4 regions of the Arthrobacter pascens genome follow, and region 1 is predicted to be linked to each of the others. Evidence: riboswitches for the same ligand, from Rfam matches in the RefSeq annotation. Region 1 holds a riboswitch; each other region holds the start of a gene.
The links. Region 1 has a riboswitch for S-adenosylmethionine ahead of QFZ40_RS13345 (bifunctional o-acetylhomoserine/o-acetylserine sulfhydrylase). Riboswitches for the same ligand answer to the same signal wherever they lie in the genome.

Region 1 (2,191 bases):
TTCGGGAAATTCGGCTGGAGCATGCCGCTGGCTATCTTCACCAGCTCCATGCTGCGCGGCAGCTACCACCTCTACCAGGGCTTCGGACCGTTCATCGGCAATGCCGTGATGGGAGTGGTCTTCGCCTGGCTCTACACCCGGACCAAGCGCGTGATGCCGCTGGTCATCGCCCATTCACTGCTGGACATCGTGGCCTTCGTGGGCTTCAGCCTCTTCGGCAGGGCAGTGGGCCTGGGCTGACCCAAAGACAATGCGTCTTAAAGTAATTCGGCCGCCATCGGTAGGTGACGTCGTTGGCACCCGCTGATGGCGGCCGAAGATTAGACAGCTATCCGGGGCATCATGGCCCGGATAGTCACGGCCGGGGGGGAGACCGGCCGGCGAATAATCAGATGGAGAACAATCAGATAACGACTGCTCCGGTGGCGGTTTCGAAAGTGACAGACAGGATACCGGGGGTTCCATGCGGAGCCACCCACTTAACCGCCACGTCCTCAAGGGGCCTCTCAACGGGCTCGCCCAGCCACTCGGTAACCCGCTCGGCCGAACCGGCAATGGTCAGGCAGGACATTTTGACGTTGCTGGGGTAGGCGTTGGACGGGTGCAGGGCGGGATCGCCTTCCCACTTCAGCATGTACGGAACCTGCGGGTCAGCAATAAGGCCGAGGATCCCGATCTGCTTCCAGACGAGTTCGCGGCCGTCCGGGAATTTCCGGTTGCCGTTGACGGCGGCCCGTCCCAGTCGCTGTTCGAAGGGGGCGAGGCTGTCCACTTCGACGCACCAGCCCATCCATCCGCCGCCGGCTGCGGAACGTGCACGGACGGCTTGGCCGAAAGGGGCCTTGTCCGATGCAGGGTGGTCAAGGACTTCAACAACTTCCACATATTTGTGGCCCGCGAGCGGGATGATCATGTTCCGGGTTCCGAAACGGGGGTGTACGCCGCCCTTCACGGCTTCAACGCCGAGGGCGGACGAAATACGATCGGTGGTGGCAGCCAGGCCATCGTGTTCACAGGCGTAAGAGACGTGATCCATGCGCATGCCATCATCTTGGCATCTTGTGATGCGGCTCTCAGCTAAGGGTACCCTTACTAAAAGCCGCCATTGTCATGAGTGGACATTCGCCTTTCCTCCGGCCCCGGCGGATCCGCGCCGACAATGTTCGTCACAATGTTGTCCCGGGCGGCGCGGCACTTCCTACACTGAACGCAGGTCATGAGTGCCAGCGCCAAGCCCCGGCTGGCTGGCCGGCAACCCTCCGCGCGGCGGGGTGCCCCGGATGAGGACCTGGCTGTCCGACAACGGCCGGATGGCAAGCGCGGCCCGTGGCATACCCAGCATTCCCGGGCCCATGTCAAAGGAGCCTTGAATGTCCGACGGATGGTCTTTTGAAACCCGCCAGATCCATGCCGGGCAGGAGCCGGACAGCGCCACCGGCGCCCGTGCCCTCCCGATTTACCAGACGACGTCGTTCGTCTTCCCCAGTGCCGAAAGTGCTGCCAACCGCTTCGCACTGGCCGAGCTGGCACCGATCTACACGCGCATCGGAAACCCTACCCAGGACGCCGTGGAGCAGCGGATCGCCAGTCTTGAAGGCGGACTCGCTGCCCTGCTGCTGAGTTCGGGGCAGGCTGCCGAAACCTTTGCCATCCTGAACATCGCCGAGGCCGGAGACCACGTCGTAGCCAGCCCCAGCCTTTATGGCGGTACCTACAACCTGCTGGGGCATACGCTCAAAAAGTTCGGCATTTCGGTGACGTTCGTGGAGGACCCGGACAACCTGGATCAGTGGCGTGCGGCGGTGCAGCCGAACACCAAGCTGTTCTTCGCGGAGGTGGTATCCAACCCGCGCCAGGACGTCCTGGATATTGAGGGAGTGTCCCGGACCGCCCACGAGGCCGGCGTGCCGCTGGTGGTGGACAACACGCTCTCCACCCCCTATCTCATCCGTCCGCTGGAGTGGGGCGCTGACATTGTGGTCCACTCCGCCACGAAATACCTGGGCGGGCACGGCTCGGCGATCGCCGGAGTGATTGTGGACTCCGGCAACTTCGACTTCGGGAAGGACCCGGAACGGTTCCCCGGCTTCAATACGCCGGACCCCACCTACAATGGCCTGGTCTACGCCCGTGACCTCGGCGCCGATGGTGCACTCGGGGCCAACCTCTCCTACATCCTCAAGGCCAGGGT
Region 2 (2,191 bases), 900 kb from region 1:
TGTTCTTACCAGAGCCGCGCGGTGGCGCGCCGCGCACCCTCACCCAGGGCCTCAAGCTTGGCCCAGGCAATCTGCGGGTGCACACGGCCTCCCAGTCCGCAGTCGGTGGAGGCGATGACGTTCTCACGTCCCACCAGCTCCGCGAACCGCACGATCCTGTCCGCCACGAGGTCGGGATGCTCCACGACGTTGGTGGCATGGGACACGACGCCGGGAATGATCACCTTGCCCTCGGGCAGCTTAGTGTCCTCCCAGATCCGCCACTCGTGCTCATGGCGGACGTTGGCTGCTTCAAAGGAGTAGCCGCCGGCGTTGATTTGCAGCACGGACCCGATGATGTCCGCGAACGGAATATCCGTCGTGTGAGGTCCATGCCAGGATCCCCAGCAGACGTGCAGCCGGATCCGGTCCCTGGGCAAGTCGCGCAGCGCCCAGTTCGTGGCCTCGACGCGCAGCTGGATGAACCTCAGGTAGTCCTGCAGCGCTGGTTCAGGGTTGATCTGGTCCCAGCTTTCCGCGAGCGACGGGTCGTCCAACTGGACGGTCAGGCCGGCGTCGATGATGGCCTTGTATTCCTCCCGCATGGCATCAGCGCAGGCATAGAGGAGCTCCTCATCAGAGGCGTAGTACTCGTTGGCCACCCTGGCGCACGAACCGGGGGACAGCGAAGCCACGAAGCCTTCAGTCAGGCCGGCTGCAGCCAGGCCCTTCTTCAGGTTCGTAACATCAGATGCCACCAGGTCCTGTCCGGTGTATGTCAGGGGCCCGGTGATCTTCGGCTGGGAGACGCTCTTGCGGTGCGTCAGGATCCCTGAGGACGGATCGGTGTAGGCGTCGTTGAAAGCCAGCCGGTCACGGCGATCGGGAAATGAGGTCAGCACAATATGACCCGGAGTAGAGCGATGCACCACCGGGTCCTTCCAGCGGTCCACATCCGTTGGTTCCAGGCCGCCAAGCCTGGCGAAGGAGTAGTTCCACCAGGCCCCGTAATCAACCGAAGTGGACATGGTGTGCCCGTATTCGCCGTCATTCGGGATATTCAGCCCGACATCCTTCTGCCGCTGGACGACACCCGCCACCGATGCTTCCAGCAACTCAAGGAATTCGGGAGTAATGCCGTCTGTTTCCTTAGCGGCGTTGGCGGCGATGAGCTCAGGTGTGCGGGGCAGGGAGCCTGCATGCGTGGCCCGGATGTGGTCAGTGTTGAGGGACATGGATCATTCCTTCCATCGGTCCTGGCAGTAGCACCTGCAGGCAGGATTGTCCCTGCACCTCCGCGGTTGCTGCGGCGTCTACGAGCCAGGTCTCTCGGCCGCTCCGGATGGGTACTCTCACTTAATGGCATCGCGCGGATGAGGGCAAGCCTTTGCCGGATTGTTTCACGGGATGGCGGCAGGTGGCGTGCCGGCAACGCGGAGCCGCGTCGCCGAACAAGTGGAGAAACCCCCGCATCCGCTAAACTTGGCTGGTAAGAGCCCCGAACTCTTGCCTGGCAGGCCACCGAAGCTGTTCCGCCAGACTGAAGCCGTCGGGGCATTCTCATGAACGGTGCCGACTTCCGGCATCCGCCCCTGGTGATTCAGGCAGGGCTGGACAACGGGATGCGGCCCGAACGAATGGGGGAGGATCCCATGCCAGCAATCGTGATCGTCGGAGCCCAATGGGGCGACGAAGGCAAAGGTAAGGCTACTGACCTGCTCGGCCACCGCGTCGACTACGTCGTTAAGCCCAACGGCGGCAACAACGCCGGGCACACCGTCGTCGTAGGCGGTGAGAAGTATGAGCTCAAGCTCCTTCCGGCCGGCATCCTCAGCCCCAACGCTATTCCGATCATCGGAAACGGCTGCGTGGTGAACCTGGAGGCACTCTTCCAGGAGATCGACGGCCTTGAGGCCCGTGGCGCCGACACGTCCAGGCTCCGTGTCTCCGCCAACGCCCACCTGGTCGCGCCCTATCACCAGGTGCTGGATAAGGTCACCGAGCGGTTCCTCGGCAGCCGCGCCATCGGCACCACCGGCCGCGGCATCGGCCCGGCATATATGGACAAGGTGGCCCGCCTGGGCATCCGGGTCCAGGACGTGTTCGATGAGTCCATCCTCCGCCAGAAGGTCGAGGGATCGCTGCGGCAGAAGAATGAGCTCCTGGTCAAGGTCTACAACCGCCGCGACATCGAGGTGGAGGAGATCGTTGC
Region 3 (2,191 bases), 2.8 Mb from region 1:
CTCTGCCTCTCCGGGCTCACGGCCGTGATTGATGCTGCCCGGATGATCCGGGCGGGCGAAGCTGATTTCATCGTCGCAGCAGGCCAGGAGTCCATGAGCAACGCCCCGCACCTGCTCCGCGGGCTGCGCACCGGGGTGGCCATAGGCGATGCCCCGCTGGTGGATTCGCTGAACGGGGACGCCCTGCAGGATCCCGTTTCCGGTGTGCTGCAGGGCGCGGCGACCGATGCGGGCAACGCCGAGCGGGGGATCAGCCGGGCGGGGCAGGACGAGGTTGCCGCGCGGTCCCACCAGCGCTCCGAGGCCGCACGGTCCGCCGGGTTCCTGGCTGAGGAGATAGCACCCGTGGGGATTCCGCAGCGGCGGGGTCCGGCGCTGGTTGTGGATTCCGATGAGGGCATCAGGCCCGGAACGACGCCGGAAGCGCTGGCAGCGCTCAAACCTGCGTTCTCCACGGCTGAGTCGGCCACCATCACCGCAGGTTCTGCCTCTCCGCTCTCCGACGGCGCCGCCGCCGTCGTGGTTGCCAGTAAGGCGGCAGCCCAGCGGGCCGGACTCAGCTGGATTGCCGAGATCGGCAGCCACGGCCAGACCGCCGGCCCTGACGCTTCGCTGCACTCCCAGCCATCACGGGCCATCGAACAGGCACTCAAGCTTGAAGGGCTCGAGGTGACGGACCTGGATCTCATCGAGATCAACGAGGCGTTTGCGTCGGTCATCATCCAGTCAGCGAAAGACCTGGGAATTCCGACGGGCCGGATCAACGCCGAGGGCGGCGCGATCGCCCTGGGCCATCCCGTCGGCGCCTCCGGGGCCCGGCTGGTGCTCCATCAGGCGCTGGCACTCAAGCGCCGCGGCGGCGGCACCGGAGTGGTAGCCCTCTGTGGCGGCGGCGGTCAGGGGGAAGCCCTCATCCTCAAGGCCTGACCCGGCCCTCGTTGCACCCGTGACGGTTGGTTACGGAACATGACGACGACGGCGGTGCGGGGCGGCGTGCCAAGTGTTACGTTTTTGAGCAGTAATGAGAACCGGCGCCAAGCCCTGACTGGCCGGTCGGCAACCCTCCCTTTCGCGGCGGGGTGCCTCAGGTGAATACTCGGCATATCGACCATTCGAGCTGCAAGCGTGAAAGAAGGAGATCCCTCGTGTCTGAGGCACCTGCCCCTGAAGAAAAGCTGTCCTACCGACTGATCACCGGGCCGGACGACCGTGCCTTCTGCGAACGGATCTCCAGCGCCCTGGGCGAAGGCTACGTGCTGCACGGCAGCCCGGCCGCAACCTTCAACGGCAGCAGCGTTATCGTTGCACAGGCCCTGATCCTCCCGGCGGCCATCGCCAGTGCGGATGCCGCCGTCGCCACCGCCGTAGAAGACCTCGAGTTCGAGGGCGAGGGCCACGCATGAGCTATGCAGGAGACCTCACGCCGCACGAAGCCTGGGCCAAGCTGCAGGAAGGTGCAATCCTCGTCGACGTCCGCACGGAAGGCGAATGGGCGCACATCGGCATCCCTGACACCAGGGCAACGGACAACGATCCCCTCTTCATCCAATGGACTTTCCCGGGCGGGATACCCAACCCGGAATTCATCAGGGAGCTCACCCAGCAGGCGCCGGAGGACACCACCACCGAACTGGTCTTCCTGTGCCGCTCCGGCGCCCGATCCGTGGCCGCCGCCATTGCAGCCACCCAGGCCGGCTTCACGTCCTATAACGTCCTGGAGGGCTTCGAAGGCGATCCCGACCGCTACGGCGAGCGCACCATCAACGGCTGGAAGAACCGCGGCCTGCCGACCAACCTGGGAAAGAACTAAGTGACCTTCAACGAAGATGCCTCCAGCTGGAGCCCTGACACCCAGGCAGTCCGTGGCGGCCTTGACCGCACCAACTTCCAGGAAACCACCGAGCCGGTCTTCCTGAACTCGGGGTTCGTCTACGAATCCGCTGCCGCCGCCGAGCGCGCCTTCACCGGCGAGGACGAGCGGTTTGTCTACTCCCGCTACGGCAACCCCTCAGTGGCCACGTTCCAGGAACGGCTCCGGCTCCTGGAAGGCACCGAAGCGTGCTTTGCGACGGCGTCCGGAATGTCCGCCGTCTTTACCGCCCTGGGTGCCCTGCTGGCTGCGGGAGACAGGGTAGTTGCGGCCCGCTCGCTGTTCGGTTCCTGTTTCGTGATCCTGAACGACATCCTGCCG
Region 4 (2,191 bases), 1.5 Mb from region 1:
CCGGCTGGAGTCCACGACGTAATCCCATCCCAGGCCCGTACGGCGGAGTTCCTCGATGCCGGCCAGCAGACGCTGGGCGTCTTCCAGCCGTGAACCCACGCCGAAGCTGGCGCGCAGGGAACCGGAGGGAAGGCCAAGGCGCTTGAGCAGCGGGTGCGCGCAGAAGCGTCCGTCGCGCAGGCCTACCCCATGTTCGGCAGACAGGTATGCGGCCACCAGGCCGGCATCGTAACCGGCTACGGAGAAGTTCACGACCCCGATGGTGTCCGTTTCGGGATCCGTGTCCTTGAAGATCTGATGTACGGTAACGCCCTCGATCCTCTGGAGTCCCTCCACCAGGAAAGACCTGATGGCCGACTCATGGGCGTGCCAGCGGTCCTGATCCAAAGCAGCGATCACCTGGGTGGCGCGGGCCAGGGTGGCAGCACCAAGGACGTTGGGTGAGCCGCCCTCGTGGCGAGCCGGCCCTGTGGTCCAGCTGACGCCGTCGAGCCTGGCTTCACGGACGGCTCCGCCGCCGGCGAGGTGAGGGGTTCCGAGATCGAGCCAGTCAGGCCTGCCCACCAGGACGCCCGCGCCGAAGGGCGCATAAAGCTTGTGACCGGAGAAGGCGAGGTAGTCGACGTCGTCGGTGCTGATGCTGATGCGCCGGTGCGGCGCCAGCTGGGCGGCGTCCACCACGATCCGGGCACCGTGTTCGTGCGCCAGCGTTGCAAGGGCCCGGATGGGCAGGATCTCACCGGTTACATTGGACGCACCGGTGACGGCCAGCAGGCTTACGCCGCCCTGCTCCAGTTCCGCCCGGAGTGCCTCGATGGTGCCGGCGATGGTGTCGGCGGCCACTACACTGCGGTGCGGCAGGCCCTGCCACGGCAGAAGGTTGGCGTGATGCTCGATGTCCAGATAAAGCACGTCGCCGTTCGGACGTCCGTCAGTACTCGGAAGACAGCCGGCCAGCAGGTTCAGCGAATCGGTGGTGTTGCGGGTAAAGACAACTGAGTCATCAGGGCGGCCACCCACAAAGTCACGGACGATGTTGCGTGCGTTCTCATAGACGGACGTGCTGATCTGCGATGCGTAGCCGGCACCACGATGGACGCTGGCGTAGAACGGCAGGATCTCATTGAGATAGGCCGACACAACGGAGAGGGCAGGAGCGGACGCGCCATAGTCAAGGTTGGCGTACCGGACGTGCCCGCCTTGGATCAGGGGCGCCTGAATCTCGGCACCGGTGACGGCGGACAGCGGACGGCCCGCAATGGCATTGCGTTCACTGAACAGCGTGGCCGGGCTGGTGGTGTGTACGGGGGCGGCGATGTTGGGGGAGACGGTGGCAGTTGTCACAGAGACCTCACTGTAAGAAGGACCCCTCCATGGGAATCCGCGCTTGCCGGGTCCGTTCCGGACCGGCCTGGTCGTCACCCGGGGCACCCCACCGCGAATGGAGGGTTGCCGGCCAGCAAACCGGGGTTTTGCGCTGGCACTCGTGACCTATTAAGAGCGTAGAACATGCTGCGGGCCAGGAAAAAGCGGGTTCCAATGTTAAGGGTTTTGTTACGCGGCGTTGTAAGAATCGGCTTTGCCCGAAGAATACGACGGCGGACGCACCCTAGTGGACGCGTCCGCCATCGAATATTCGGGTTTCCCGGTTAGAGGAGGTCGTCCAGATCCGGGTTGAGGCGCTTGAGAACCTCGGAGTGCAGGATCGAGTTGGTGGCCAGGGCGTTGCCTCCGAACGGGCCGTCCTCGCCGTCGAGGGACGTAAACCTGCCGCCGGCTTCAACCACGATGGGGACCAGGGCCGCCATGTCGTAGAGGTTCAGCTCAGGCTCGCAGGCAATGTCAACGGAACCCTCGGCCACCATGCAGTAGGACCAGAAGTCGCCGTATGCGCGCGTCCGCCAGACGTCCTCCGTCAGGCCGAGGAAGTCGTCCAGGCTCCCGCGTTCTTTCCATCCGCCGAGGCTGGAATAGGAGAGGGAGGCATCCGAAAGCTTCGACACGTCAGATACCCGGAGCCGGGTGGCGGCAGCAAGGGAGCGTCCCATGTATGCCCCGGCACCTTTGGCGGCCCACCAGCGTTTGCCCAGCGCAGGGGCGCTTACCACGCCAACGACGGGTTCGCCTTCATCGACCAGGGCAATCAGGGTGGCCCAGACGGGAACGCCGCGGACAAAGTTCTTGGTGCCGT

Region 2: linked by a shared signal. The riboswitch ahead of QFZ40_RS17345 (cobalamin-independent methionine synthase II family protein) and the one ahead of QFZ40_RS13345 (bifunctional o-acetylhomoserine/o-acetylserine sulfhydrylase) in region 1 are both predicted to bind S-adenosylmethionine.
Region 3: linked by a shared signal. The riboswitch ahead of QFZ40_RS00420 (DUF1737 domain-containing protein) and the one ahead of QFZ40_RS13345 (bifunctional o-acetylhomoserine/o-acetylserine sulfhydrylase) in region 1 are both predicted to bind S-adenosylmethionine.
Region 4: linked by a shared signal. The riboswitch ahead of QFZ40_RS06385 (aminotransferase class V-fold PLP-dependent enzyme) and the one ahead of QFZ40_RS13345 (bifunctional o-acetylhomoserine/o-acetylserine sulfhydrylase) in region 1 are both predicted to bind S-adenosylmethionine.

What each region holds. Positions count from the first base shown of each region.
Region 1 is NZ_JAUSXF010000001.1:2,897,815-2,900,005, reverse strand. It holds gene QFZ40_RS13355 (CPBP family intramembrane glutamic endopeptidase) at 1-240, shown strand, start outside; gene QFZ40_RS13350 (VOC family protein) at 404-1,042, opposite strand; SAM riboswitch class IV at 1,213-1,326, shown strand; gene QFZ40_RS13345 (bifunctional o-acetylhomoserine/o-acetylserine sulfhydrylase) at 1,371-2,191, shown strand, end outside.
Region 2 is NZ_JAUSXF010000001.1:3,793,530-3,795,720, reverse strand. It holds gene QFZ40_RS17345 (cobalamin-independent methionine synthase II family protein) at 6-1,214, opposite strand; SAM riboswitch class I at 1,224-1,328, opposite strand; gene QFZ40_RS17340 (adenylosuccinate synthase) at 1,632-2,191, shown strand, end outside.
Region 3 is NZ_JAUSXF010000001.1:93,622-95,812, reverse strand. It holds gene QFZ40_RS00425 (acetyl-CoA C-acyltransferase) at 1-927, shown strand, start outside; SAM riboswitch class IV at 1,018-1,132, shown strand; gene QFZ40_RS00420 (DUF1737 domain-containing protein) at 1,146-1,403, shown strand; gene QFZ40_RS00415 (rhodanese-like domain-containing protein) at 1,400-1,810, shown strand; gene QFZ40_RS00410 (O-succinylhomoserine sulfhydrylase) at 1,811-2,191, shown strand, end outside.
Region 4 is NZ_JAUSXF010000001.1:1,373,950-1,376,140, forward strand. It holds gene QFZ40_RS06385 (aminotransferase class V-fold PLP-dependent enzyme) at 1-1,317, opposite strand, end outside; SAM riboswitch class IV at 1,379-1,492, opposite strand; gene hisN (histidinol-phosphatase) at 1,650-2,191, opposite strand, start outside.